2 regions of the Blautia sp. AF19-13LB genome follow, and region 2 is predicted to be linked to the other one. Evidence: predicted binding sites of a transcription regulator. Region 2 holds the regulator's gene; the other holds the start of a gene.
What was found. The regulator HrcA, encoded in region 2, represses chaperone genes, less so after heat shock. The targets are predictions, from matches to a motif close to TGTTAGCACTCNNNNNNNNNGAGTGCTAACA.
Positions count from the first base shown of each region.

Region 1: the regulator HrcA is predicted to act here: its motif matches at 10,423-10,453, upstream of clpB (ATP-dependent chaperone ClpB).

Region 1 covers NZ_QUGO01000016.1:2,461-18,031, reverse strand. Annotated here, with positions in the region: gene DWX32_RS14915 (hypothetical protein) at 1-1,507, shown strand, start outside; gene DWX32_RS14910 (BMP family ABC transporter substrate-binding protein) at 1,673-2,743, shown strand; gene DWX32_RS14905 (C40 family peptidase) at 2,941-4,296, shown strand; gene DWX32_RS14900 (hypothetical protein) at 4,537-5,238, shown strand; gene DWX32_RS14890 (GntR family transcriptional regulator) at 5,533-6,252, shown strand; gene deoC (deoxyribose-phosphate aldolase) at 6,249-6,935, shown strand; gene DWX32_RS14880 (NAD(P)-dependent alcohol dehydrogenase) at 7,079-8,140, shown strand; gene DWX32_RS14875 (CobW family GTP-binding protein) at 8,173-9,117, shown strand; gene DWX32_RS14870 (hypothetical protein) at 9,289-10,371, shown strand; gene clpB (ATP-dependent chaperone ClpB) at 10,563-13,169, shown strand; gene DWX32_RS14855 (DUF4250 domain-containing protein) at 13,166-13,339, shown strand; gene DWX32_RS14850 (TIM barrel protein) at 13,546-15,186, shown strand; gene DWX32_RS14845 (hypothetical protein) at 15,399-15,571, shown strand, end outside.
Region 2 covers NZ_QUGO01000002.1:270,556-286,126, reverse strand. Annotated here, with positions in the region: gene uvrB (excinuclease ABC subunit UvrB) at 1-580, shown strand, start outside; gene DWX32_RS03590 (helix-turn-helix domain-containing protein) at 778-996, opposite strand; gene DWX32_RS03585 (hypothetical protein) at 1,169-1,534, shown strand; gene DWX32_RS03580 (helix-turn-helix domain-containing protein) at 1,612-1,830, opposite strand; gene hrcA (heat-inducible transcriptional repressor HrcA) at 2,116-3,174, shown strand; gene grpE (nucleotide exchange factor GrpE) at 3,224-3,835, shown strand; gene dnaK (molecular chaperone DnaK) at 3,902-5,779, shown strand; gene dnaJ (molecular chaperone DnaJ) at 6,005-7,213, shown strand; gene hisA (phosphoribosylformimino-5-aminoimidazole carboxamide ribotide isomerase) at 7,381-8,157, shown strand; gene hpf (ribosome hibernation-promoting factor, HPF/YfiA family) at 8,458-8,985, shown strand; gene secA (preprotein translocase subunit SecA) at 9,220-11,790, shown strand; one part of gene prfB (peptide chain release factor 2) at 11,932-11,982, shown strand; one part of gene prfB (peptide chain release factor 2) at 11,984-13,039, shown strand; gene DWX32_RS03535 (SPFH domain-containing protein) at 13,151-14,404, shown strand; gene DWX32_RS03530 (TFIIB-type zinc ribbon-containing protein) at 14,461-15,570, shown strand; gene DWX32_RS03525 (TPM domain-containing protein) at 15,567-15,571, shown strand, end outside.

The DNA.
Region 1 (15,571 bases), on a different contig from region 2:
AGGTGTCTGCGATATCAATGGAAAGAAATACTATTTTCTGGAAGACGGCGAGCAGATTACAAAAGAGGGCTGGTATCTGACCAACGGAACGTATTACTGGATCAACAAGGATACGTCGCTTCAGACCGGCTGGGTGAAATATGACAACAACTGGTACTGGATGAAAGAAGACGGTACGATGGCATCGTCTGAATGGATCACCTACGACAAAAACCGCTACTATTTCCGAAGCTGGGGCGGCATGTACACCGGAATTCATACCATCGGCGGAACAAAATACGCATTCCAGAGCTGGGGCGGTCTGTACCATGATCAGACATTTACCATCGGCGGTAAAACATACTATGCCAATTCAGATGGAACATTTGCCACCGGCTGGGTGCAGAACGGCGGAAAAACGTATTATTTCGATGAGGACGGCACAAGCCATACGGGCTGGCTGCTTCTGGACGGAACGCATTACTGGATCAACGCCAATGGAACCAGAAGAGATGACGAGCTGTTTCAGTACGACGGAAACTATTATTATGTAGACAAAAACGGCGTTATGGCGACAAGCGGCTGGGTATACTGGGATTATAACTATTATTATCCGAGAAGCTGGGGCGGCATGTACAAGAATGCGTTTATTACCTATGATAATAACCTCTATTACCTTGGATCTGACTCGAAAATGGCAATCGGCTGGCAGTCGATTGGCGGAAATACATACTATTTCCGAAACTGGGGCGGCATGATAACCGGAAAACAGGTGATCGACGGAAAAACGTATGTGTTCGATGAGGACGGCAAGCTGGTACAGAGTCCGGACGGATTTGAACCGTCCGCGCAGATCGGTGTCCGCACCGTACGGAACTTTCTGAAAAATGCACTGCTTCCGCTTGGAAACACCCTGTATATCTGGGGAGGCGGCCACACAGACGCAGAGGCAGAGAGTTACGGCGTCAATGCGCAGTGGAAACAATTCTTCAATACACAGAATTCCACCTACAACTATTCCGATCATCTGTATGAGTACGGAAAAGGTCTTGACTGTTCCGGCTATGTCGGATGGACCGCACATCAGGTGACGAAAGAGTATGCAACGACAACCTCCACTGGAATGCCGGCCTACTTTGCAAGAAAAGGCTGGGGAACCTGCGTGACAGGCGATACGTCCCAGAAATTTACGCCGGGTGATGTGGTCAGCAAGAGCGGTCATGTCTGGATTGTCATTGGCCAGTGCTCGGACGGCAGCGTGGTTGTCATTCATGCGACACCGCCGTATATTCAGCTTGGCGGAACCGTTTCTTCAACAGGAAGCATTAACAGTGAAGCTATTGAGCTGGCAAATGAATACATGAAAATGTATTATCCGGTTGCGTATGAGCGGTATGGTGTAAAAGTTCTTGACCGGTCCTATCTGACCGGTGTGAATCATTTCACCTGGAGCAGCAGTATCTTAAGTGACAGTGAAGGCTACCGCAGGAAGAAACCGGCAGAAATCCTGAACGATCTGTTCCAGTAAAATATCTTCTATAAAAAATAAGAGAGAATACAAAAAAACTTTGTAGTTCGTGTATTCTCTCTTTCTTTTTGCGCTGGAATTGTCTATACTAGAAGGTGCGTGAAAGACGCAGATCAGAAATACAAAAGAAAAAATCTGGAAAATAAAAATACAAGGGGAGTAAACATGCGAAAGAGCTGGAAATGGGCGCTCTGTCTTGGCGTAGTGTCGTTGCTGCTGCTGGGCGGCTGCGGAAAAGAAAAGGCGGAACCAGTGGATCTGGTGCTGGTAACCGACGGCAGTGAGGTAGCTTCCGATGCCGTGTATCAGTCAGCATGGAACGGTCTTGCGCAGTATGGAGACGAGAGCGGTCTGAAATATGAAGCAAGTGTTCCGGCAGGACGGACAACAGAGGACTATGAAAACACCATCAAAGAGGCGGCGCAGAAGGGAGCATCCGTTATCGTCTGTGCCGGAACGAGCATGAGCCGCGCCGTTTACGATGCACAGCGCGACTGGAAGGATGTCCGTTTTCTGCTGCTGGAGGCAGAACCGGTCAGTGAGAGCGGCCGCAGCCGTCTCCGCGGAAATACAGAAAGCCTGGAAATTGATGTATCAGAGGCCGGCTACCTGGCAGGATATGCGGCAGTACAGGCCGGCTACACGCACCTGGGCTATATCGGACAGAAAAACGAAGAGAACGGAACAAAGTACGGGACAGGTTATGCACTCGGTGCAGAGGCGGCCGCTGCGGATCTGGGACTTGGAGAAAACAGCATCACGCTGGATTATACGTATCGGAAAAGCAGCAGCGTATCACCGTCGTATTTGGAAAAAATCAAAAGCTGGTATGGTGAGGGCGGACAGATTCTCTTCTCGGACGGTGCATCGTATCAGAATGTACTTGGCGCAGCAGCATCTGCGGCAGGCGGAGCACTGATCGCAAACGGCGGCGTGGAGGAGTACGCCAATGCCGTGTTGAAAGTACGTCTGGATTATGGAACTGCAGTTTACAATGCGTTAAAAGAAATGAAACAAAAGGATTTTGAAGGCGGGAAAATTGTAACGCGCGGCGTGGCCGATCAGGAAATCAGTCTGGAATGGAATCAGGATGCGGTGCCGTACTTTACAGAGGATCAGTACCGGGCACTCTGTGCGAAATTCTCCGCAGAGGACTTTTCAATCCCTGACGGCGATGCGCTTTCCTCGCCGGATCAATACAAATTGAGTTGTGTGAGTGTACAGAAGGTAAAATAACATGTATCGTTACTGTTCACGAATTGTTTACAAAAAGTCGGGATATTTTTCCTTGCATCCATTTGTGAATTGTGATATTATGTAAAAGAATTGGGAAAAATATTTCAAAATTGTTACAGAATAATTGAATTTCTAAGAAACAGGGAAACCTGAAACAAAGAAACCTACATACAACGAATCAATTTGGGAGTGAAAGAATGAGAAAAAAATTTCTTGCCTTAAGTTTAGCAGTGATCGTAAGTGCAGCTCAGGTAATGACAGTAAGCGCCTCGAAACAGGAGCAGTTACAGCAGCAGCAGGCAGCACAGGCAGAGACCAGCGCACAGCTTGACAACGCAAAAGCAGAAATCGACGATCTGGAAACCAAAAAGAATCAGATTACCGGCGAGATTGATGACCTGGACGCACAGCTTGTTGTAACCATGGCATCCGTGGAAAATCTGAAAAATGAAATTGCAGAGAAACAGACAGAAATTGAAACAACACAGGAAAAACTGGCACAGTCCCAGGCTGAAGAGGACGAGCAGTACGAGCTGATGAAAAAACGAATCCAGTTCCTCTATGAGAGCGGCGGAGACAACGGCTGGGCAGCACTTCTTCTGGAGGGAAAAGATTTAAGCAGCATTCTCAACCAGGCTGAGTACACCCAGAAGTTATACAAATACGACAGAGAGTGCCTGCAGGAGTACATGGATCTTGTACAGCAGGTAACAGACTACAGCAATCAGCTTGCAGATGAAAAAGCAGATCTCGAAGCCAGTGAGGCAGAGCAGGAAGCACAGCAGCAGTCCCTTGAGGCAATGCTTGAGCAGAAAAAAGCCGTTTCCGATGACTACGAAAACCAGATCGCAGACCTGAACGACATGGCTGCACAGTACAACGCAGTACTGGCAGAGCAGAACGCAAAGATCCAGCAGATCCAGGAGGAGATTGCAGCCGAAGAGGCAGCAAGAAAAGCCGAAGAGGCCCGTCAGGCAGCAGAAGCAGCCGAGGCAGCCCGCCAGGCAGAAGCAGCAAGACAGGCAGCAGCAGAAGCAGCCGCAAGCAGTGCTGCAAATAATACAACAACGGCAGACAACACACCGTCCAGCACAGGAAGCTCCACCACGACAACAACACCGTCTAACGGAGGAAGCTCTTACGATGATTCTTCGTCCAGCGATACCAGCAGCTCGGATGATTCCAGCAGCTCCAGCAGCACCGGAAGCGCAACCGGAAGTGCCATCGTATCCTATGCAACACAGTTTATTGGAAATCCATACGTATGGGGCGGCACAAGCCTTACCAACGGAGCTGACTGCTCTGGTTTTATCATGAGCGTTTACGCACACTTCGGATACGACCTTCCGCATTCCTCCAGTGCACTGCGTGGTGTAGGACGCGGTGTATCTTATGCAGAGGCTCAGCCGGGCGATATTATCTGCTACAGCGGCCACGTAGCCATCTACATCGGCGGCGGTGCAATCGTACACGCAAGCAATGAGCGCGACGGTATCAAGATCAGCAGCAACGCAGCGTATACCACGATTCTTGCGGTAAGACGTGTGGTTTAAAAAAGAATTACATAGTAAGAATTTTCAGATCCCGGGAGAGAAAAATCCCGGGATCTTTTGCGTTTTGCTTAAAATTGAGTGCATTCGCGTTAAAACTGTGATATACTAAAGCACATCGGAGATACAAGGGCGTATTGACCAACAGAAGGTCAGTATGCCCTTTTGCTTGTTAGGAAGAAGGGAGAATCGTTATGAAACTGGAAAATTATTTTCGTCGTTTCGGTATTCGGAACGGATCTGGTGCGGAAAGTAGCGTCAGTGCTGTCCATCTGCATTATCGCCGGTCTGCTGATCGTCTACGTCCCGAACATCATCGCCGGAGCCGGAAAGATCGGCGATACTGTAAACGCCATGAAAACCGCAGACCTCCCATTCGGCAAAGCCCTGTACGCCGCATTCCTCTACGGAACCTTCCAGCTTGCCAATGTCGCAGTCTTCGTCCAGCATGCCAAATCCTTCGAAAAACCGCAGGATGCCGGAAAGAGCATGGCAGTCGGTGCCGTATTAAATGCCCTTCTGATGATCATGGTCGTCCTCGGAATCATGACCGTATACCAGAACCCGGAAATGATCCAGCAGAGCGTCCCGACATTATTTATGGTTCAGCAGGGCGTCGGCAGTAAATTCATGACACCGCTGATTTCCGTACTGATCATCCTCGGTGCCGTATCCACAGCCGTCAACATGGTTGCCGCCATGGTCAAACGAATCCACGCCGGTCTCGCTGAACGAAGCAGCAGAACAGAAACCGCAGGCAAAATCAGCCGCACCCAGATCCTTGCCGCGCTTGTCTGCTGCATCGCGGACTTCCTTATCGCACAGTTTGGTCTGCTGACGCTGATCCAGAAGGTGTACAGCATCCTGGCATACCTGGCAATCCCGGTCATCTTGGTGCCGTACGTGGTGCACATGGCGGTGATGCGGTTTGATACGAAAAAATAGAAAAGAACAATAAAAAATTTGTAACAAAAATTTACACCGCAGAAAGAGAGATTTGCTTCTGGAGAATGGAAGTATTTCGCAGACAGCAGAAAAAAGAAGATTCATGCAGAGCAGATGTGAGTCATAAAGAAATGACATGCGTCTGCCTTTTTTCTGTGCGTCTGGCAGAGTATGTGTCGGTGACAAAGCAGAAAACAGGAACTCTTCTTTGGGACTCGATTGTGCCGTCAAAATATGGTATACTGCAAAAAGGATCAAAAAGCGGATATTGATATTTCACGGGAGGGGAAGAAGATGAAAAATGCACCGGCTTATGTGAAGGTTTACAGCAGACTGAAAAACGAGATCAATAAGGGAACATATCCTGTCGGGGGATTTCTGCCGAAGGAGTGTGAACTGGAGAAAATCTATCAGGTCAGCCGTACTACGGTACGGAATGCAGTAAAGATGCTGGTGCAGGAGGGACTGGTTGAGGTTCGCCAGGGTTCTGGAACGAGGGTGCTGAATCATAAGGCAATTCAGAATTATAACAAGGTCACATCGGTCACGGAATCCCTGATGAAAAAAGGATATCGGGTAACGACGTCAGATATGATGATCGACATCATTTCGGCGGACAAACAGCTCGCCGATGAACTGGAAATTCCGGAGGGAACCAGCGTGGCGAGGATTCAGCGGCTGCAGCTTGCGGATGAAGAGCCTGTTACGCTGATGGAAAATTATATCGAATATGCGAAAGTCCCTGGCATCGAGGCGTATGAGAATCAGTTTGTAGCGCTGTATCAGTTTCTGGAGGAGAAATTCGGCTTGCAGATTGATGAGACACGAGACAGAATTTCAGCGAAATCCGCGACCTTTATGGAAGCCCAGGTTCTGAAAACGGAGCCGAAGGATGCGCTTCTTGTGGTGCACAGAGTCACCTACTGGCAGAACCGGCCGGTGAGCATTGACCACGTGCGGATCATCGGAAGCAAGTACGAGGTGGAGATTTCGGGAAAAGGACGGAGTAAATGAGCGATGAGACAGAAGAACAGAAGAAACTGATGCGGCAGATTGATATCAGCTGTGTACAGGCATTTCATACAATGGATGAAATTGATGCGATGGTGGAGCTGGCAAAGAAATATCGTCTGGCTGCTGTGTTTACCTTGCCGGCGTTCAGCGCCCATGTGGCAGAACGGCTGCAGGACACCAGAGAAATCCATGCGGGAGGCGTGGTAAGCTTTCCGGGCGGCGGAGATACGACCGGACAGAAGAAGCGGCAGGCAAAAGAACTGTGGGAGGCTGGCTGCCGGGAAATCGACATGGTGATGAATCTTACGGCATTCAGAAGCCACGAATTTTCTTATGTAAAAGAAGAACTTCTGGCCATCCGGGAGCAGGTGCCTTCGGCGATTTTTAAGGTGATCATCGAGGCACCGCAGCTGACGGAGCAGGAAATCTGCCAGGCAGTGGATCTGTGTGTGGAAGGCCGTGCGGATTATGTAAAGACGAGCACCGGATGGTATCCCGGCTGTCCTTCCACCGTGGAGCAGGTTCGAATCATGAGCCGTGAAGCCGCCGGTCGCATTCAGATCAAGGCCGCCGGTGGAATCCGCAGTCTGGAAACTATACAGGAAATGCAGAAAGCCGGCTGTAGCCGTTTCGGTATGGGAATGCGGTCGGTACAGAATTTGATAAAAAGTATCTATAAGTAATCTATTGTGCAAAAGCTATAAAAAAGTCACGGAATATTCTACGATATTCCGTGACTTTTCTGTTGAATTAGTAACCTATTAGTGATATATTCGAATCATAGGAATCGATAAATCATTAACAATCTGAAAGGAGAGCAAAAGATATGAAAGGTTATGCAATGCTGAAAATCGGTGAATCCGGATGGATCGAGAAAGAACGCCCGAAATGCGGGCCGATGGATGCCATTTGCCGTCCACTGGCAGTTGCCATCTGCACATCAGATGTCCACACTTTATGGGAAGGGGCCATCGGTGACCGTCATAACATGATTCTGGGCCATGAGTGCTGTGCAGAGGTTGTGGAAGTCGGAGAGCTCGTAAAAGATTTCAAACCGGGAGACCGGGTTCTTGTGCCGGCCATCACTCCGGACTGGAATTCTCTGGAAGCACAGGCTGGTTATTCCATGCACTCCGGCGGAATGCTGGCAGGCTGGAAATTCTCCAACTTCAAAGATGGTGTCTTTTCTGAATTCTTTCATGTAAATGATGCCGATGGAAACCTTGCGCTGCTTCCGAAAAACATCAATGTTGTCGACGCGTGCATGCTTTCCGATATGGTGCCGACCGGATTCCACGGCGTAGAGCTTGCCGATGTACAGTTTGGTGATACAGTTCTTGTCATCGGAATCGGACCAGTTGGTCTGATGTCGGTAGCCGGAACGAATATGCGCGGCGCATCGAGAATCATTGCTGTCGGAACGAGACCGGTCTGCGTAGAAGCGGCAAAAAAATACGGCGCAACGGATTTTGTCAGCTACAAGAACGGACCGATTTTCCAGCAGGTACTTGATATGACAGATGGAAAAGGTGTTGATAAAGTAGTCATCGCCGGCGGTGGTGTAGAAACCTTTGCAGAAGCAGTAAAATGCCTGAAACCGGGCGGAAAGATCGGAAATGTAAACTATCTTGGATCCGGTGACAACATTGATATTCCGCGTGTAGAGTGGGGCGTTGGAATGGGTCACAAACAGATTAACGGAGGCCTGATGCCTGGCGGAAGACTCCGCATGGAAAAACTGGGAGCTCTTGTTTCGGCAGGCAAGCTGGATGTCAGCCCGCTGTCCACACATGTGTTTGATGGATGGGATCATCTGGAAGAAGCACTGTTCCTCATGAGAGATAAACCGAAGGATTTAATCAAACCAGTCGTTAAATTGGCTGACTGATGATTTGAAAATTTGACTGAAAAAGGAAACGTATGAAAATATTGATCGTATCCGGCTTTTTGGGCGCGGGAAAAACAACATTTATCAAACGGCTGGCCAGGAACGTCGATCAGCGGTTTGCCATACTGGAAAATGAATATGGAGCCGCAGGAATCGACGGCGCACGTCTTGGCCAGAACCGGCAAGGAACGCAGAAAAATGTATGGGAAATGACAGAGCAGTGCATCTGCTGCATCGGGAAAAAGGATTTTGCAGCATCCGTGCTGACCATTGCCAATGTGGTAGACCCGGAATACCTGATCGTAGAACCGACAGGCGTCGGAAGTCTCGCCCGGATTATAGAAAATCTGCGTCAGATCGAGTACGAGAGAATTCAGCTTCTCTCGCCGGTCACTATTGTGGATGTTTACAGTTACCGCCGCTATATGGCGGAATATCCCGAGCTGTATCAGGATCAGATCCGAAGCGCGGATACGATCATTGTTTCCAAAACAGAAGCATGCCAGGCGGAAGAAAAACAGCGCATCCAGAAATTTCTGCAGGAAATTAACCCGCAGGCAAAAATCATCACGGATTATGCATCCACGATGACACGGGAAGATTACCAGAGCCTGCTGCTGGGCGGCCGATATGAGAAAGAAGTACAGGATACGCAGAGCGGCGAAAAGATGCCGGAGACCTTCTCCTTCGAAAATATCCGAATGGAGGCACCGGAAACCCTGTGGTGTTTTCTGGAACAGATCATTCGCGGAGCGTTTGGAAATATCATCCGTGCAAAAGGACAGTTCGCAGCCGGAGACCAGTTTCTCCAATTTGATGTCGCCGATCACCGCTACAGCATCACCGGCACAGAACAGAAAAACGCCGGCCAGGCTGTGTTTATCGGAAACGATATGAACGAAGATGCGATCCGGCAGTATTTTAAGAAATGCGCCGGAAACCAGAAAATGAAATATGCTGCCCGTCATGTATCATAAAGTAAATAGGAAAAAGAGATTGCGGAGTCCTGCCAAAACAGGGTTTCGCAATTTTGGTTTTTACAGAAAGATTCAACTGAAAAACGAAGGATAGGCAAAAACGAAAAATTACGCTAAAATAAACATACAAGTATTTCAAATAAAACAAAAGAAAAATCAGGGGGATCTGATATGGAGGAACAGAAAAGAAGACGGGAAAGAAAATCAGCGGCATACTGGTTGAGCAAAAGCTCGATTTTATATCCGATCTGTATCTTGTATGTGATGTATGTGAAACAGGTTGAGGTATATATTACAGAATGTTCCGTCCATATTTCGTCGGGGACAATGCTTTTTGCCTATGCGCTGTGCCTGATTTTGTGGCTGGCCTCACCCATTCGAAGCTACTGCGCAGATGGAACTGCAAATGAAGTTTTATTCTATACATTTCCGCCGAGCATACTGATGCTGTTTTTATTTGCCCAATATTCACTGAAAATTGTGTTGTTTCTTGCAGTGCTGGATGGGATATTTCTTGTTACGGTTTTAAGAGATTTACATAGAAAAAAACGAAAATATTCTCCGAAAAAATTCTGGAGATTAAAAAGAAGTGACTTAAACGCATTTCTGTTTGTTTCAGTATGCGTGAGTATGGTACCGACTTGTATGATGATATATTGGAAGCTTGAGTCTCCGTCCGGAGTGGCAGAACTTTACGAACGAAAAAAGGACTATAATCTCGTCCAGAATCAGGAGAACATTTTTCAGGAAAATAAAGAATTTCTGCTGAGCTTAAAGGAGAGCGAATGGAGGCAAAAAACACTGGAAGAAAGAACAATTGCAGCGCAGAAGATGGTACGGCTTGAAACAGAACGACTTGGAATTCCCGAAATTCCGCTGTATGTGAAAGAGACAGGATCATCGAATTGCGTTGCATTATATAATAATGAAGAGAACGAAATATGGTATGCTCCAGAGCATTTAACATCTCAGACAGCAGAAGAATTTTTTACGGGAATTTGCGAAGAATGTTATCATGGAATGGAGTATTATCTGCTGGAGCGAATGGACTGGAATTCGGAAATGGCGAATACTGCTTATTTTGAAGAAATGAGGAAGTGGAAACTAAATGATAATCGCTACATATCTGGACGCGACGAGGGCGATTCGTTTGAAGCATATCAATCACAGCCGCTGGAAGCATCTGCCAAAAAGTATGCCAGTTCCGAAACAGAGGCACTGATTCATTTTATTGCTGTGTACGGCGATGAATAAAAATCTTTTAGGGGGGGGAGGGAGAAAAGGAGCGTCGGGAAAAATAAAAAAAATTAGCACTCACCTATTGACAGTGCTAATAACTAGTGTTATAGTACGACTAGAACAAAGAAAGAAAAGAAAATTCACATCAACGCTCTTTTTGTTCGGAGCGAATGTTAGCACCCAAATAGATAAGGAGGAAGCCGATTATGAATATCAGTAAATTCACACAAAAATCGCTGCAGGCTGTACAGGACCTGGAAAAGACCGCATACGATTTCGGCAACCAGGAAATAGAGCAGGAGCATCTGTTGTATAATCTCCTGCATCAGGACGACAGCCTGATTCTGAAAATGATCGAAAAGATGGAAATCAACAAAGAACATTTTCTGAACCGTGTCGAGACGGCACTGAACGACCGCGTCAAAGTATCCGGCGGTCAGCCGTATATCGGTCAGTATCTGAATAAAGCACTGGTAAATGCTGAGGATGAGGCGAAAGCCATGGGAGACGAGTATGTTTCCGTAGAACACCTCTTCCTGGCAATGCTGAAAAACCCAAGCCCGTCCATGAAAAAACTGTTTCAGGAGTACGGCATCACAAGAGAACGTTTCCTGCAGGCATTAAGCACCGTGCGCGGAAACCAGAGAGTTACCACCGACAACCCGGAGGCGACATACGACACCCTGGAAAAATATGGCCAGGATATCGTAGAAAAAGCCAGAAACCAGAAAATGGACCCGGTTATCGGCCGTGATACCGAAATTCGGAACGTTGTCCGTATCCTGTCCCGTAAGACAAAAAACAATCCGGTTCTGATCGGTGAGCCTGGTGTTGGTAAAACCGCAGTCGTAGAAGGCCTGGCCCAGCGAATCGCCAACGGCGATGTACCGGAGAGCCTGAAAGATAAAACCATTTTCTCCCTCGATATGGGAGCCTTGGTAGCCGGTGCAAAATACCGCGGCGAATTCGAGGAGCGTCTGAAAGCCGTTCTGGAGGAAGTCAGAAAGAGCGACGGAAAAATCATTCTGTTCATCGATGAGCTGCACCTGATCGTCGGCGCCGGAAAGACCGACGGCGCGATGGATGCCGGAAACATGCTGAAACCTATGCTGGCACGAGGCGAACTGCACTGCATCGGTGCCACAACGCTGGATGAGTACCGCCAGTACATCGAAAAAGATGCCGCCCTGGAGCGCCGTTTCCAGCCGGTTCAGGTTGATGAGCCGACCGTAGAGGATACGATTTCCATCCTGCGTGGCTTAAAAGAGCGCTACGAAGTTTACCACGGCGTAAAAATCACCGACGGTGCCCTCGTTGCAGCCGCAACCCTTTCGAACCGTTACATCAGCGACCGTTTCCTGCCAGATAAAGCAATCGACCTGGTCGACGAGGCATGCGCTCTGATCAAGACAGAACTGGATTCCATGCCGGCCGAGCTGGATGAGCAGCGCCGTAAGATTCTGCAGATGCAGATCGAGGAAGCTGCACTGAAAAAAGAGACCGACAATCTGAGCCGCGAGCGTTTGGAAACACTGCAGAAAGAGCTGGCTGAGTTAAAGGATACCTTCAATTCTGCAAAGGCACAGTGGGAAAATGAAAAGAGTTCCGTTGAGAAACTGTCCAAACTGCGTGAGCAGATCGAGGACATGAACCGCCAGATCCAGAAAGCAAAGAATGATTACGATCTGAACCGCGCCGCTGAACTGCAGTACGGTGAACTCCCGAAATTACAGCAGATGCTGGAAGCAGAAGAGAAAAAAGTTAAAAATGAAGATCTCTCCCTGGTACACGAGAGTGTAACGGATGAAGAGATTGCCAGAATTGTCTCCCGCTGGACCGGAATCCCGGTTGCAAAACTGACCGAAGGAGAGAGAACTAAGATCCTCGGCCTGGAAGATGAACTTCACACGAGAGTTATCGGCCAGAATGAGGCAGTCACCAAGGTTTCGGATGCAATCATCCGTTCCAAAGCCGGAATCAAGGATCCGACAAAACCGATCGGTTCGTTCCTGTTCCTTGGACCTACCGGTGTCGGTAAAACAGAGCTTGCGAAAACGTTGGCAGAAAAGCTGTTTGATGATGAGAACAACATGGTTCGAATCGATATGAGTGAATACATGGAGAAATACTCCGTCTCCCGTCTGATCGGAGCGCCTCCGGGATATGTAGGCTACGAGGAGGGCGGCCAGCTGACCGAGGCAGTGCGCAGAAAACCATATTCTGTTGTTCTGTTCGATGAGATCGAGAAAGCGCATCCGGACGTCTTCAACGTTCTGCTGCAGGTACTCGATGACGGCCGTATCACCGACTCCCAGGGCCGTACCGTAGACTTTAAAAATACGATCCTGATCATGACCTCCAATATCGGATCCCAGTATCTGCTGGACGGCATTCAGGACGACGGCAGCATCTCCGAAGAGGCGAGAAACCTGGTCATGCAGGATCTGCGTGCACACTTCCGTCCGGAGTTCCTGAACCGTCTGGATGAAACAATTATGTTCAAACCATTGACAAAAGACAACATTGGTCATATCGTAGATCTGTTGCTGAAAGGACTGAACAAACGTCTGGCAGACCAGGAGCTTACCGTCGAACTGAGCCCGGCTGCAAAACAGTTTGTCATCGAGGGCGGCTACGACCCTGTTTACGGCGCCCGTCCATTGAAACGTTTCGTACAGAAAGAGGTAGAAACCAGCACCGCAAAACTGATCCTTGGCGGTCAGGTCAGCGAGGGCGATACGATCCTTCTGGATGTGGAAAACGGCGGCCTGAAAGCAATGATCAAACCAGGTGTGGAGGTAGTAGACGAATGATGCCGAAAGATCCCGTAATGCTGCTGAGCTATGTCAATACGCAATTAAGAGATTTTTACCCGTCGCTCGCAGAATTCTGCGCGGCCATGCAGACAGAGGAATCCGATCTGCGGGAAAAACTGGCGCTCATCGACTATGAGTACGATGAGAAAACGAACCAGTTTGTATAAGAATAACCAGGCCCTGAAAAAAATGGCGGAAAAAGGCGTTCCGTATGTGGAAAAAACACATACGGGGCGCCTTTTTTACGCAAAGCGTGTTTCTTATAACTGACAGGAAAAATCATATCTATAATAGAAGAAATGTGGTAAAATGGAGGAAAAGAAAATCCGCTGAAAATGGGGAAACAGCGGATCTGGAGAAGGAGGAAACCAATATGTATTTTGGTGTACAGATGTATGGGGTATCCAAAGAATGGAAACAGGATCCCGAAGGATTTTTAAAGAAAATCTATGAGGCAGGCTACCGCCAGATCGAGCCGTGTCTCGGATTCCGTGTTGATGCCAGGGACTACGGTTTCTGGATCCCGGAGGATCTGGAGCAGGCAATGCCGCTGCTTGCAAAATACCACATTGAGGTTCATGCGGTCCACATTTTCCTGGATGAATACCACTATGAAAGAGAATTTGCCATTCTTACAGAACTGGCGCAGAAATACCACATTTCCTGGTTTGTCGTAAAGAGCCCGGCACGCCTGACAAAAGATGTTCTGGACGAAACCGCTGCAAGATACCGCGAACTGGCAGAAGAACTGGAAAAAGCCGGAGCAGGTCTTCTGATCCACAACGAAAAAGAAGATATCTGTATCCGCGTGAATGGAAAAACAGCGTACGAATATCTCCTGGAAGCCTGCGGTGAAAAAGTCGGAGCAGAAGTAGATGCCGGCTGGATGTACTGCGGCGGCGTCGACCCGGAAGAGTTCCTCTGGGCGCATGCGGACCGAGTCAAAGCCGTTCATTATAAAGATATGAAAATCACCGGCCAGGAAGCGCCGCTTGGAAAAGGCATGGTTGATCTGAAAGCCTGCTTCCAGTTCGCCCGTGCAAACGGTGCACTGCAGATTGTGGATATGGATGCGGCAACACTGGAGGATACCTGCCGCGCCGGAAAAATGCTCTCCGGATGGACAGGAGACAGAGACAACACCGACAGCATTCTCTGCACGATGGATGTGGAGACCGGAGAAGAAACCGTGCTGCATGAGTTTCCGGGAATCATCGAGGCACCGAACTGGCTGAACGATGGAAACACCCTGCTTTATAATGCGGATGGAAAAATCTACCGCTATGAGATCGACAAAGACCATGTGGAGCAGGTTGATACCGGTTTCTGCGTGCAGTGCAACAATGACCACGTTCCGTCACCGGACAACCAGCTGCTGGCGGTAAGCTGCATGCCGCCGGAACTCACAGATGGAACGTATGAATCCCACATCTACGTGCTCCCGATGACAGGCGGTGAACCAAAAGACCTCACCGGACCGGGTCTCAGCTATCTGCACGGCTGGTCGCCGGACGGAAAAGAGCTTGCGTACTGTGCCTTCCGCAAAAAGCCGGAGGAGGAGACCATGCGCATTGAGATCTGTACGATTCCATCAGACGGCGGCGAGGAAACCTGCCTGACGGACGGCAAAGGCTACAACGACGGTCCGGAGTATTCACCGGACGGAAAGCACATCTGGTTCAACAGCACCAGAAGCGGTCTGATGCAGGTATGGCGGATGAACCGTGACGGCAGCGGTCTCACCCAGATGACCGATTCCGATGCCAACAACTGGTTCGGCCACGTTTCGCCGGATGGAAAACACGTCATTTACCTGACCTTCGCTAAAGGTGAGCTGGAACCGAATGAGCATCTGCCGAACATGTATGTATCGCTTGGAATGATGGATTATGACGGACAGAATAAGAAAAAACTGCTGGATCTTTTCGGCGGCCAGGGCAGTATCAACGTCAACTCCTGGGCACCGGACAGCCGCAGAATTGCGTATGTGAAATATGTGCTTCATCACAAATAAAGGAATATCTTAAGAAAATCTGACGGGCCGTAAAAATTCATGGAAGTATTGTGAAAAAACGTTGAAAGTATTTTAGCGGAAATGCACAAGAATTCTTACGAATTTTTACGGCCCGTTGACTCTTTTTCTGACACACGTATAATGAAAGTAACAAGAGAAACTGCGGCCCCTGGCGGCTGCAAAACAATCAAAAGGAAAGGAGGATTTGTGTTATGAAGAAAACGAAAAAAATGCTTTCGTTTGTACTGTCCATGCTTCTGATCGTGACGATGTTCCCAACCATGGCATTCGCAAAAGAGGAAGCCAAAACGTGGAAGTTCGGAGAGCTTTCGCTGAAAGCAGGCGACGTTCTCGGCAAAGATACGGAGATTAAAAATGATGCAGA
Region 2 (15,571 bases):
CGTGCGCTACCTGCACTCCGATATCGACACCCTGGAACGGACCGAGATCATCCGTGATATGCGTCTCGATGTCTTCGATGTGCTCGTCGGCATCAACCTTCTGCGTGAGGGTCTCGACATCCCGGAAATTACACTCGTGGCGATCCTGGATGCCGATAAAGAAGGTTTCCTGCGTTCCGAAACCTCCCTGATCCAGACCATCGGCCGTGCCGCGCGAAACAGCGAGGGCCATGTTATCATGTACGCCGATGTGATGACCGATTCCATGCGACTCGCGATCGACGAGACGAAGCGCCGCCGTGCCCTGCAGGAAGCCTACAACAAAGAACACGGCATCACTCCGACCACCATCAAAAAAGCCGTCCGCGATCTCATCAGCATTTCGAAAGAAGTGGCAAAGACAGAAGAAAAGATGGAAAAAGACCCGGAGTCCATGAGCCGCGAAGAACTGGAAAAACTGATCGGCCAGGTACAGAAACAGATGAAAGCCGCTGCCGCCGAACTCAACTTCGAAATGGCCGCCGAGCTGCGTGACAAAATGATCACACTGAAGAAGAGCCTGGATGACATGGAAGAATAAAAAAGAAGAAAAGAGCATGAAAAAAAGCGTGCCGGAAAAGCGACAGAAAACTTTCCGGCACGCTTTTTTGCGTCCGATTTTGATTCCTTCTTGTTCAGAATTGACGCAAAATAAGAATACCATTATAATATAAAATACGACCAAACGGTCGTATCAAAACGAAAAACACAAAAATAAAAAAGACAACAATAAAAAAATTAATCGCCGAATTTTCTCTTTTTACTGGAGACACTCAGCAGATAGTCGACCGAGCAGTCATAGAACCGTGCAAGCCGGATCACATAGTCGATCGGGATGTCGCGGATTCCTTTTTCGTAGCGGGAATAGACGTCGCGGTTGCATTCGAGCAGGGCAGAAATCTCTTTGATGGTGAGATCCTGATCGATCCGCATATCTTCAATTCTCTGGTATTTCATACGTTGTACCATCCTTTCAGATTCAAACCCATACTACCAAACGGTTGGATGGACAAAGTTAAATCAGATCATATGGTCGCAAATTGGAGAATGGGGCGGGAGAGAGAAACGGCGGGTGAAGACAGCCTGTGCAGAAAACAGAAAAATATGTACGGCAGAAATGGGGGAACGAATGGGAAAAGCAGAAAGAATAGAAATAGAAGATTTTGTCCAGAATATAGTGGAACGGATGGAGACGCCGGAAGCGTTTGAAAAAATGATCAGCCGGGAGGAAGAATGCGAAGCGCAGGGGCAGGAGAGCCGTCTGAGGGATGTGCTGAAGAAAGAATGGCCGGTGGACGAAAAGGGAGAGCGCATCTATCAGATCACTAATATATATGAAGAAAAAGCAGAAGAACTCCTCATTGTAGAACTGTATACCGGCATCCACCTGGAAAACGGAGTCCCGTGCGGGCATTTTACGCTGTATCTCTGCGGGGAGCCGGACGGATGGAAACTCAGCGAAACGCGGATGATGGAATATCTGCAGAATCTGTAAACGAAAAAGCAAAACAGGGAGGACAGGGAAAAGAAAAACTGTCCTCCTGCTTTTGCTGCGGCGGAGACACCGGAAAGTCAGGATCCATACGGCCGCTTCTCATCGCTGATGCCGACCAGATAATCCAGACTGACCTGATACAGCTCCGCCAGACGGATGGCAATGGAGATCGGCAGCTGCCGGACGCCTTTTTCATATCGGGTATACACATCGCGGTTGCAGCCGAGATAGTCGGCAACCTGGCGGATCGTCAGATCGTGGTCCGTGCGCAGATCCTCCAGTCTCTGATATTTCATGATTCATCACCTCTGAAAAAAATGCTACTAAATGGTCGTATCAAAATGGCAGAATCCTACCATACGGCTATAGCGCCTTTGAAACAGTAGAATGCAATAAAAAAGAAAAGTCAGATTCCTTTTCAGAAAGAAAACGGTTTATACTTTTTTCACAATTTCTTCATAGAAAAACCGGGAAAAGGTGTTGACAAACAAAAGGCAGAGTGCTATCTTAAGAGCATAGATGTTAGCACTCCACTAAAACGAGTGCTAACAGGACTATACAACAGGAAGGAGCTTATCTTAGTGGATACAGAATTGGATGAAAGAAAAAGAAAAATATTAAAAGCGATCATCCAGACGTATCTGGAAACGGGCGAGCCGGTCGGCTCAAGAACGATTTCCAAATACACGGATTTGAATTTAAGCTCCGCCACAATCCGGAATGAAATGTCCGATCTGGAAGAGATGGGTTACATCTTACAGCCCCACACTTCCGCAGGACGCATTCCTTCCGATAAAGGCTACCGCCTCTATGTAGATGAGCTGATGCGGGAAAAAGAACAGGAAGTTGCAGACATCAAAAACATGGTCATTGAAAAAACAGACCGAATGGAAAAAGTTCTGCAGCAGGTTGTCAAAGTCCTCGCTTCATCTACCAACTATGCAACGTTGATTACAGGACCGGAATATCACAGAAATAAAGTGAAATTCATCCAGCTCTCAAAAGTCAATGAAGAGCAGCTCCTGGCCGTCATCGTCGTAGAAGGCAACCTGGTGAAAAACCAGATGATCGACCTCGACGAGACCATCAACGATGAACAGATATTAAAGCTGAACCTGCTTCTGAACACACAACTCAATGGCCTGACCATTGAAGAAATCAATCTTGGCATGATCAAGAAGATGAAAGAGCAGGCAGGCATCCACTCCGGCATCATCAGCAAAGTGGTCGATACCGTAGCGGAAGCCATCGCAGTCAGCGAAGAAGATGTGCCGGTGTACACCAGCGGCGCAACCAACATTTTCAAGTACCCTGAGCTTTCCGACAGCAGCAAAGCCAGCCAGCTGATCTCCACATTCGAGGAACGGCAGAAACTGGTCGATATGATCAAAGGAGCTGCCGAGGAGCAGGACGGAGAGGAAAATACCGGTATTCAGGTATACATCGGAAATGAATCTTCGATGGAACCCTTACGGGACTGCAGCGTGGTCACCACCACATACGATATGGGAAACGGTATGCGCGGAACAATCGGTATCGTGGGACCAAAGCGGATGGATTACGAAAATGTGGTAGATAACCTGAAAACATTAAAAGTTCAACTGGACGCCGTCTTCAAAAAGCCGGACACAGGTGAGTAGAAAGGTGGAATGATCAGTGAGCGAAGAAAATAGAAAGAAAGAGGAAACCATGGAAGAACCTACACGCGAGATGGAAAAAGAAACCGGAGCAGAGACCGATCTGCCGGAAACCGAACCGGCTGCGGAGCAGGAAGAAGCAAAGAAAGCAGCAGAGGCAAAAGAAGCGGAAGCTGCAGAAGAAACTGCTGAGGATGGCAAAGAACGAAAGTTCTTCAAAAAGAAAAAAGATAAAAAAGATGAGAAAATCGAAGAGCTGACTGACCGCCTGACCCGTCAGATGGCAGAGTTCGATAACTTCCGCAAACGCACCGAAAAAGAAAAAACAAATATGTATGCCATTGGAGCAAAAGACATCATCGAGAAGATTCTTCCGGTTGTTGACAGCTTCGAGCGCGGACTTGCAACGGTGGAAAACCCGGAGGAAGATCCGTTCGCAGACGGCATGAATAAAGTATACAAACAGTTTACCACAGCACTCGATGAACTCGGTGTAACCGTGATCGAGGCCGTTGGAAAGGAATTCGATCCGAACCTGCACAACGCAGTGATGCATGTGGAGGATGAGGAAGCCGGCGAGAACATCGTCGTAGAAGAGTTCCTGAAGGGCTACATGTACAAAGGTTCCGTAGTCCGTCACAGTATGGTCAAGGTGGCTAACTAAGCCTTGAAGATAAATAAATAGAAATTAAACCATTTTTTAGCATAATTCATTGAGGAGGAAACAACAATGGGCAAAATTATTGGTATTGACTTAGGAACAACAAACAGCTGTGTAGCCGTTATGGAAGGTGGAAAACCAACCGTTATCGCAAACGCAGAGGGTGAAAGAACAACTCCATCTATCGTAGCATTCACAAAAACAGGTGACCGTCTGGTCGGCGAGCCGGCAAAACGTCAGGCTGTAACAAACGCAGACAGAACCATCCGTTCCATCAAACGTGAGATGGGTACTGATTATAAAGTAGACATCGAAGGAAAGAAATACTCTCCGCAGGAGATCTCCGCTATGATCCTTCAGAAACTGAAAGGTGATGCAGAGAACTACCTTGGTGAGAAAGTAACAGAAGCAGTTATCACAGTTCCGGCTTACTTTAATGACGCACAGCGTCAGGCAACCAAAGATGCCGGTAAAATCGCAGGTCTTGATGTAAAACGTATCATCAACGAGCCTACCGCAGCAGCTCTGGCATACGGACTGGATAACGAGAAAGAGCAGAAGATCATGGTATACGACCTTGGAGGCGGTACCTTCGATGTTTCCATCATCGAAATCGGTGACGGTGTTATCGAAGTTCTTTCCACAGCAGGAAACAACCGTCTTGGCGGCGATGACTTCGACCAGAAAGTAACAGATTATATCCTTGCTGAGTTCAAGAAACAGGAAGGCGTAGATCTTTCCAATGATAAAATGGCTCTGCAGAGAATCAGAGAAGCAGCAGAGAAAGCAAAGAAAGAGCTTTCCAGCGCAACTACAACCAACATCAACCTGCCGTTCATCACTGCAACCGCAGATGGCCCGAAACATCTCGATATGAACCTGACAAAGGCTAAATTCGATGAGCTGACCCACGACCTGGTAGAGAAAACCGCAGAGCCGGTACAGAGAGCACTTTCTGATGCAGGCCTTCAGGCATCCGAGCTTTCCAAAGTCCTTCTGGTAGGCGGATCTACCCGTATCCCGGCTGTACAGGATAAAGTAAGACAGCTGACCGGACACGAGCCGAGCAAGAGCCTGAACCCGGATGAGTGCGTAGCACTTGGTGCTTCCGTACAGGGCGGTAAACTTGCAGGAGATGCCGGCGCAGGCGACATCCTTCTTCTGGATGTAACTCCGCTGTCTCTGTCCATCGAGACGATGGGAGGTATTGCAACTCGTCTGATCGAGCGTAACACCACAATCCCGACCAAGAAAAGCCAGATCTTCTCCACCGCAGCTGATAACCAGACAGCAGTAGATATCAACGTAGTACAGGGTGAGCGTCAGTTCGCGAAAGACAACAAATCCCTCGGCCAGTTCCGTCTGGATGGAATTCCGCCAGCAAGAAGAGGCGTTCCGCAGATCGAGGTTACCTTTGATATCGATGCCAACGGTATCGTAAATGTATCTGCAAAAGACCTGGGAACAGGAAAAGAGCAGCACATCACCATCACCGCAGGCTCTAATATGTCCGACAGCGAGATCGACAAAGCAGTCAAAGAAGCTGCTGAGTTCGAAGCTCAGGATAAGAAACGCAAAGAAGCAATCGACGCAAGAAACGATGCAGACTCTATGGTATTCCAGACCGAGAAAGCAATCGAGGAAGTCGGCGACAAGCTGGATGCAAACGATAAGACAGCAGTAGAAGCTGACCTGAACGCACTGAAAGACCTCATTGCAAAATGCAATCCGGAAGAGATGACAGATGCACAGGTAGCTGACCTGAAAGCAGCTCAGGAAAAACTGATGACAAGCGCTCAGAAACTGTTCGCAAAGCTGTATGAGCAGCAGGGCGGCGCAGCAGGCGCTGGTGCCGGAACAGCTGGTGCAGGCCCGGATATGGGAAATGCAGGAGCAGCAGGCGGCCATGACGACGATGTCGTAGACGCTGACTACAAAGAGGTTTAATTTTCAGCATGTCACACTCCGTGAAAATACCGACTGTGAGTTGAAACAATAAGTAAATAAACGCAAAAAGCCCTGTGAGGCGAATGTTTGCAGGGGACGGAAAATACATTCCGCCCCCTGTATTTATGCTGGTATTGCTTTCGGAAAAGTGCTATACTGGAGCGTGCGGAAAAACATTTCTGCAAAGATGAAATTTGTGGAACAGAAATGAAAAGGTGAACATAAATGGCAGAAAAAAGAGATTATTACGAGGTCCTCGGCGTAGACCGCGGAGCGGACGATGCAACATTAAAAAAAGCATACCGTAAACTGGCCAAGAAATACCATCCGGATATGAACCCGGGCGACAAAGAGGCCGAGGCAAAATTTAAAGAGGCGACAGAAGCCTATGGCGTGCTGAGTGATCCGGACAAACGGCGTCAGTACGATCAGTTTGGCCACGCTGCATTTGAAAACGGCGGTGGCGGCGCAGGAGCCGGCGGATTCGGCGGCTTCGACTTTGGCGGCGGAGATATGGGTGATATCTTCGGCGATATTTTCGGCGACCTGTTTGGTGGCGGCGGAAGCAGAAGAAGAGCAAACAATGGACCGATGAAGGGAGCAAACCTCCGCGCTGTTGTCCACATTACGTTTGAGGAAGCTGTTTTCGGATGCCAGAAAGAGCTCGAGATCAACCTGAAGGATACCTGTACAACGTGCCACGGAACCGGCGCAAAACCAGGAACTTCACCAGAGACATGCTCCAAATGTAACGGAACCGGTCAGATTACGTACACACAGCAGACCATGTTCGGCTCTGTGAGAAACGTGACAACGTGTCCGGATTGTAACGGAACCGGAAAGATCATTCGCGATAAATGTACCGCATGCCACGGCACGGGCTATACATCCAGCAGAAAACGCATTCAGGTCAACATTCCGGCCGGAATCGACGATGGACAGAGCATCCGGATCCGTGAAAAAGGTGAGCCGGGTGTAAACGGCGGACCGAGAGGAGATCTGATTGTCGAGGTTCAGGTAACCCGTCATCCGATCTTCCAGAGACAGGATATGAACATTTTCTCCACTGCACCGATTACGTTTGCCCAGGCAGCACTCGGCGGCGATGTGAAGATCAGCACCGTTGACGGAGACGTTCTCTACACTGTAAAACCGGGAACCCAGACCGATACGAAGATCCGTCTGAAGGGAAAAGGTGTTCCGTCCCTTCGCAACAGCAATGTGCGCGGTGATCACTACGTAACACTCGTAGTCCAGACTCCGACGAAACTGAATGAGAAAGCAAAAGAAGCCCTCCGCGCCTTCGACGAAGCCTGCGGAAACCGCCCGGCAGCAGAAGAAAAAGCAGCCAACGGCGAAACTGCAGAGCAGCCGAAGAAGAAAAAAGGCTTTATGGATAAAGTGAAAGAGGCCTTTGAGGACATCGATAAATAAAGAACGGCGGCAAGCCGGAAAAGAAAGAAGAATCTGTGGAAAAAGCAGGTTCTTCTTTCTTTTCTATGAAAGAACCATGAAAATTTGGTGAATTTATACACAGAATGGTCGGATTTTGATATAATGTGGAAAACTTAAGGGGAGAGAAAAGAAAGGAAACGGGGAAAATGAGATTTCGACCATGTATTGATATTCATAACGGAAAAGTAAAACAGATTGTCGGGGGATCGCTGAAAGATCAGGGAAATCAGGCGAGCGAGAATTTTGTCTCGGAGCAGGATGCGTCGTACTATGCGCAGCTGTACGAAGAGCAGGGCATTACGGGCGGCCATGTGATTCTGCTGAACAAGAAAGGTACCGAGTTTTACGAGGAGACGAAGCGCCAGGCATTGCTGGCACTCTCGACGTACCCGGGCGGCCTGCAGGTGGGAGGCGGCATTGATGCGGAGAATGCGTGCGAGTTTCTGACAGCGGGGGCAAGCCATGTGATTGTGACTTCGTATGTGTTCCGCGACGGCCATGTGTTCTATGAAAATCTGGACAAGCTGGTGACGACGGTAGGAAAGCAGCGGCTGACACTGGATTTAAGCTGCCGGAAGCGGGACGGAAAATACTATATCGTGACGGACCGCTGGCAGAAGTTCACGGACGAAGAAGTGACAGAGGAACTGCTGCATCACCTGTCAGAATACTGTGATGAGTTCCTGATCCATGCCGTGGATGTCGAGGGAAAGGCTTCCGGCATTGAGACGGAGCTGGTGGAACTGCTTGCGAAGATGAAAGATTTTCCGGTGACGTACGCCGGCGGCGTGGGAAGTTTTGAAGACCTGGAGCTGCTCAAAAAACTGGGAAACAACCACGTCGATGTGACAATTGGCAGCGCACTGGATCTGTTCGGCGGCAAAATGAAGTTTGAAGACGTGCTGGCAGTATGCCGCCGGTAAGCGGAAACGGACGTTCACCCGCGCCATTCGCAAAACCGCGCTTTCAGCGCTCTCCGCTGCTGCGCAGCTCCTTTTTGCTCATAACCAGGCGCTCCCTTTGTATCTTATTCTCGACAGATTTCATGCGAGCATGAAATCTGTCAAAAATAAGATGCAAGTGAACTGTAACAGAAAAAACTCTAAAATATTCATGAATTTTCTAAATACTATTGCAAATAAAGACAACTATTGCTATAATTAGAGATACTTACAGGGGAAGTGAAAAACCTGTAAAATTTGAGAGCAAAGGGGTTGGGCATAATGAAAATTACCATCAGCGGAAAAAATATTGACGTGACAGAGGGATTAAAAGCCGCGGTCAATGAAAAACTTGGCAAACTGGAGAAATATTTTACGCCTGACACAAATGTCATTGTAACCTTAAGTGTAGAGAAAGAAAGACAGAAAATTGAGGTTACCATTCCGGTAAAAGGAAATATCATCCGTTCCGAGCAGGTAAGCAACGATATGTACGTATCCATCGATCTGGTAGAGGAAGTCATCGAACGCCAGCTTCGCAAATACAAAAACAAAATTGCCGACAAACAGCAGGAAGCAGGAAACTTCCAGAAAGAATATCTGGAGCATGACTATCTGGAGGACGAAGACATCCAGATCATCCGTACGAAAAAATTCGGCATGAAACCAATGTATCCGGAAGATGCCTGCGTACAGATGGAACTTCTTGGACACACCTTCTTCGTATTCCGCAATGCAGAGACCGACGAAGTAAACGTCGTTTACAAGAGAAAGAACAACACCTACGGTCTGATCGAGCCGGAGTGCTGAAAAGTAAATAAAGAATGAACAGTCACCCTGTTTCCAGTTTAGAAAAGCTGTGAAACAGGGTGACTTTTTCGCGGAAAGGGCCGGAAAGTCCGGGAAAAGCCGTAAAAACAGCGGAAAACCGGGGAACGGCACCAAATGTTTACGAAAAATTCATTGTTATCTTGTGCCAGAAGTGGTAGAATAGTACCATATGTTAATATGGCAATTAATAGAGAAAGCAGGAGCAAACATTCTATGAAATTCACAGAAAAACTTTTTGGTACGCACAGTGAGCGCGAGTTGAAACGAATCTATCCAATCGTAGACAAAATCGAAGCTCTCCGCCCGACCATGCAGGCGCTGACCGATGAAGAGCTGCGTGCCAAGACAAAGGAATATAAAGACCGCTACAACGGAGGCGAATCCCTGGATTCCATTCTCCCGGAAGCATTCGCAACCGTCCGCGAGGCAGCAAAACGTTCCCTCGGTATGGAGCACCACCGCGTACAGCTGATCGGTGGTATTATCCTTCATCAGGGCCGTATCGCCGAGATGAAAACCGGTGAAGGAAAAACCCTCGTTTCCACCCTTCCGGCTTACCTGAATGCACTGACCGGACGCGGTGTCCACATCGTTACCGTCAACGATTACCTGGCAAACCGAGATGCTGAGTGGATGGGCAAAGTCCACAGATTCCTCGGTTTGACCGTCGGTGTCGTTCTGAACGATATGAAGAACGATGAGCGCCGCCAGCAGTATGCATGCGACATCACCTACATCACCAACAACGAACTTGGTTTCGATTACCTGCGTGACAACATGGTGATCTACAAAGAGCAGCTCGTACAGAGAGAGCTTGCTTACTGTATCATCGACGAGGTCGACTCCGTCCTGATCGACGAGGCAAGAACACCTCTGATTATTTCAGGACAGAGCAGCAAATCCACCAAGCTGTACGAGACCGCAGATATTCTGGCACACCAGATGCAGCGCGGCGAGGCAAGCGGCGAGATGACCAAGATGACCGCGATCATGGGCGAGGAGATCGAGGAGACCGGAGACTTCATCGTCAACGAGAAGGACAAATTCGTTACCCTGACCGATGACGGTGTGAAGAAAGTCGAGAACTTCTTCCATATTGAGAACCTCTCCGATCCGGAGAACCTGGAGATCCAGCACAACGTGATCCTGGCGCTGCGTGCCAATTATCTGATGCACCGCGACAAGGACTATGTAGTCAAAGACGACGAGGTTCTGATCGTCGATGAGTTCACCGGCCGTATCATGCCGGGCCGCCGTTATTCCGATGGTCTGCATCAGGCAATCGAGGCAAAAGAGCACGTAAAAGTAAGAAGAGAGAGCAAGACTCTGGCAACCATCACGTTCCAGAACTTCTTTAACAAATACGAGAAAAAAGCCGGCATGACCGGTACTGCCCTCACCGAGGAGCAGGAGTTCCGTGACATCTACGGCATGGACGTTATCGAGATCCCGACCAACCGCCCGGTCATCCGTGTGGATATGGACGATGCCGTATACATGACGAAAAAAGAGAAATTCCACGCAGTCGTAGAGGAAGTCAAAGAGGCACATGCCGTGAACCAGCCGGTTCTGGTTGGTACCATCACCATCGAGACTTCCGAGCTGATCAGCAAAATGCTGCGCCGCGAGGGAATTCCGCATCAGGTCTTAAATGCGAAGTTCCATGAGCTCGAGGCAGAAATCGTAGCCCATGCCGGTGAGGCAGGAGCCGTTACCATCGCGACCAACATGGCCGGCCGTGGTACCGATATCAAGCTGGATGATGTGGCAAAAGCTGCCGGCGGCTTAAAGATCATCGGCACCGAGCGTCATGAGTCCCGCCGTATCGACAATCAGCTCCGCGGTCGTTCCGGCCGTCAGGGAGACCCGGGTGAGTCCCGTTTCTACATTTCCCTGGAAGACGATCTGATGAGACTCTTCGGTTCCGAAAAACTGATGGGCATTTTCAAATCCCTCGGCGTACCGGAAAATGAGCAGATCGAGCACAAGATGCTTTCTTCCGCCATCGAAAAAGCGCAGAAGAAGATCGAGGGCAACAACTACGGAATCCGTAAAAACCTGCTCGACTATGACCAGGTCAACAACGAGCAGCGTGAGATCATCTACAAAGAGAGACGCCGCGTTCTGGACGGCGAGAGCATGAGAGACACCATCTTCAAGATGATTGCCGACACCATCGACAATACTGTGGATCTCTGCATCGGCGAGAACACCGAGCAGTCCGAGTGGGATCTGACCGAGTTAAATGAGATGTTGCTCTCCATCATGCCGGTGAAGGCAGTGACAAAAGAGCGCGTAGAGAAGATTTCCAAAAACGAGCTGAAACAGCAGTTAAAAGAGGAAGCTGTTAAACTCTACGAGGAGAAAGAAGCAGAATTCCCGGAGGAGGAGCAGATTCGTGAGCTTGAGCGTGTCGTTCTTCTGAAGGTTATCGACCAGAAGTGGATGGATCATATCGATGATATGGATCAGCTCCGCGAGGGTATCGGCCTGCAGGCATACGGCCAGAGAGACCCGAAGGTTGAGTACAAGATGGCAGCTTACGACATGTTTAACGAAATGCTCGAGTCCATCCAGCAGGATACCGTCCGTCTCCTGTTCCATGTACGTGTTGAGCAGAAAGTAGAACGTGAGCAGGTAGCCAAAGTGACCGGAACCAACAAAGACGAGTCCGGCCCGAGAAAACCGGTACAGCGCGCAGAGCGTAAGATCTATCCAAACGATCCATGCCCGTGCGGAAGCGGCAAGAAGTACAAACAGTGCTGCGGAAGAAAACCGGTTTGATAAAAGCAGAACAGCAGTGAGACGGATGAGCACGATCCGTTTGACAAAGCACGCAGCTTCCCTACCAGAAGCTGCGTGTCATACAAAATATAAAACAGAAAGCAGGTGAAGCTTGTGGTAGTTGAATTAGACCAGTTCAAAATGGAACTTGGCACATACGATAAACCATTAGTGGAAGTGAGGGATTCACTTTGACCTCGCTAACAAAGAGCAGAGGATCGAAGAATTAGAGCGTAAAATGGAGGAACCCAATTTCTGGGACAATCCCGAAGAAGCGCAGGAGCAGATGAAACAGCTGAGCAGCATGAAAGAGGACAGAGATACGTATCAGAAACTGGTATCCGCCAAAGAAGATATGGAAACTCTGATTGAGATGGGACAGGAGGAGGATGACGATTCCGTTGTTCCGGAAATCGCGGAAATGATGGAAGAGTTCAAGGCATCCTTCGATGCCATCCGCATCAAAACCCTGCTGTCCGGCGAATTTGACAAGGACAATGCGATCATCAAACTGAACGCAGGTGCAGGCGGAACCGAGGCGTGCGACTGGTGCGGCATGCTGTACCGTATGTACACCAGATGGGCAGAACGCAAAGGCTTTACGATCGAGGAACTCGACTTTCTGGACGGTGATGAGGCCGGTGTGAAGTCCGTGACATTCCAGGTCAACGGCGAAAACGCTTACGGTTATCTGAAATCCGAAAAAGGCGTTCACCGTCTCGTCCGTATTTCTCCGTTCAACGCGGCAGGAAAACGCCAGACATCGTTCGTATCGTGCGATGTTATGCCGGATATCGACAAAGAGATCGATGTTGAGGTTCGTGATGAGGATATTCGTATCGATACGTACCGTTCCAGCGGTGCCGGCGGACAGCACATCAACAAGACATCTTCGGCGATTCGAATCACGCATATGCCGACCGGCATCGTGGTTACCTGCCAGAACGAGCGTTCCCAGTTCCAGAACAAGGACAAGGCAATGCAGATGCTGAAAGCAAAATTGTATATGCTGAAACTCCAGGAGCAGGCAGATAAGCTGAGCGACATCCGCGGCGAAGTAACCGAGATCGGCTGGGGCAACCAGATCCGTTCTTACGTTATGCAGCCATACACCATGGTCAAAGACCACCGTACCAACGCAGAGACCGGAAACGTCGATGCAGTCATGGACGGCGGAATTGATCTGTTTATCAACGCATATCTGAAGTGGATTGCCCTCGGAACCGGAGCGAAAGAGGAAGAAGCATAATTCGGCTGTGGGCAGAGCACAGTGACAAGTAAAATAAGGAGCATTTTCACCAACAGAGGACGGAAATGCTCCTTTCTGTTTTGAAGCCAAAGGCAAACAGGAGGTAAAAGTATGGGTATTATCAGAGCAGCAGTCAATGCAGTACACGGCAGTCTCGCCGATCAGTGGCTGGAGACCGTGGAACCGTATGAGATGGGGGAACATACGGTATTTACAGAGGGAATTCTGGTAAGAAAAGGCCAGAATAAAAAGGGAAGCCAGACGATTTCAAACGGTTCTGTGATCCATGTCTATGACAATCAGTTCATGATGCTGGTGGACGGCGGAAAGATTATTGATTACACCGCAGAGCCGGGCTACTTTACCGTAGATCAGTCATCGTCTCCGTCGATGTTCAGCGGATCGCTTGACGCGGCAGTAAAAGATACGTTTGAGCGCCTGAAATTCGGCGGCCAGACCCCGCATGAGCAGAGAGTTTTCTATATTAATCTGCAGGAAATCAAGGGAATCAAATTCGGAACGAGAAATCCGGTCAACTATTTCGACCAGTTCTACAATGCCGAGCTGTTCCTTCGGGCACACGGTTCCTATTCCATCCGCATCGTCGATCCGCTCCGCTTCTACGCAGAGGCTGTGCCGAGAAACGCATCCCGCGTGGAGATTGAGGATATCAACGAGCAGTATATGAACGAATTTTTAGAGGGCCTGCAGTCCTCGATCAATCAGATGGCAGCCGACGGCATCCGCATTTCGTTCGCAGCATCCAAGAGCGCCGAGCTGTCCCGCTACATGGCAGATGCGATGGATGAGAGCTGGCGGGCAATGCGCGGCATGGAGATCCAGTCCGTGGCAATCGCAAGCCTTTCCTACGATGAAGCTTCCCAGAAACTGATCCAGATGCGCAACGAAGGTGCGATGATGTCTGATCCATCGATCCGTGAGGGCTATGTACAGGGAGCGATGGCACGCAGTATGGAGAAAGCAGCAGCCAACCCAAACGGAGCCATGAACGGCTTTATGGGTGTTCAGATGGGCATGAATGCCTTCGGTTCCTCGTTTGCATCGGCGTCCGCTTCGAATCAGCAGCAGATGCAGCAGCAGGCGGCAGCCAAGGCACAGCAGGAAGCTGCAAAAGGCGTATGGAAATGCTCCTGCGGAACGGAGAACACCGGCAATTTCTGCTCAAACTGCGGAAGTGCAAAGCCGATGGTGTGGATCTGCGGCAAGTGTGGAACCGAGAACAGCGGTAAATTCTGTTCGAACTGTGGCAGCCCGAAACCGGAAGCGGCAGGAAAATGGGTCTGCGCATGCGGAACGGAGAATACCGGCAAGTTCTGCTCGAACTGCGGAAAACCAAGACAGTAAAAGAAAACAGATAACCATCCAATACAACAGCGGCTCCGGGGAAGGAGGGATAGAATATGGAGGTTATTACATACAAATGCCCGAACTGCGGAGGCGATCTGACCTTCGATCCGGCAAGCGGAAAGTATAAATGCGAGTACTGCCTGTCCTCGTTTACACAGGAAGAAGCCGAAAAGGCGAACCCGAAAGCAGCGGAAGCGCTGAACGGGGAGGACGATGCTGCCGGTGCACAGGAAGCATCCGATGCACAGAAGGAAAGCAGTACGGAGGAAACAAAAGGGGAAACAGAGCAGGGCGAAGCAGTTGTCTACACCTGTCCGAACTGCGGCGCTGAGATTGTGACCGATGCGACGACGGCAGCGACATACTGTTTCTACTGCCACAACCCGGTGGTGCTTTCCGGCCGGCTCTCGGGAGAATATATGCCGGATTTCGTGCTGCCGTTTAAGATCAGCAAGGAGCAGGCAATCGAGAAATTTTTGTCATTTGCGCGGAAGAAACGCTTTATTCCGAAGGACTTTTTCGAGAAAAACCAGGTACAGAAGATGACGGGTGTCTATTTCCCGTACTGGATTTACGGCGGAGACTTTGAGACGGATTACATGGCACACGGCCGGAAGGTGAGAGTCTGGCAGACCGGTGATGTGGAGTACAAAGAGACCAGCATCTACGATGTCCGCCGGGAGGGCGAGGTCCGCGTGGACGGTCTGTCGCGCAATGCACTGAACAAGGCCGACCGCGATCTGATCGAATGCGTGCAGCCCTATCGTCTGGAGGAGATGCAGCCGTTTTCTATGGGCTATCTTTCCGGATTTCAGGCGGAAAAACGTGATATCGAACAGGCGCAGATCGCACCGGAACTGAAAAAAGAACTGGAGACGATGGCGCGCGGCGCAATGCGGAACGAGGCGAACGAGTATCTCTCCCTCGAGCAGGAGAAAATGAAGCTTTCTCCAAAGCGGGAGGACTGGCGTTACGTACTGTTTCCGGTCTGGACACTGACGTATCCGGGAAAAGACGGGAAGGTTTACTACTATGCGATGAACGGCCAGACCGGAACGATCAACGGCGATTTTCCCTATGAGCGGAAGAGAGCCCTTCTGACGTCGGCTGTGAGTGCTCTTCTGGTTCTGATTGTGATGCTGATAGGAGGGTATTTCGCATGAG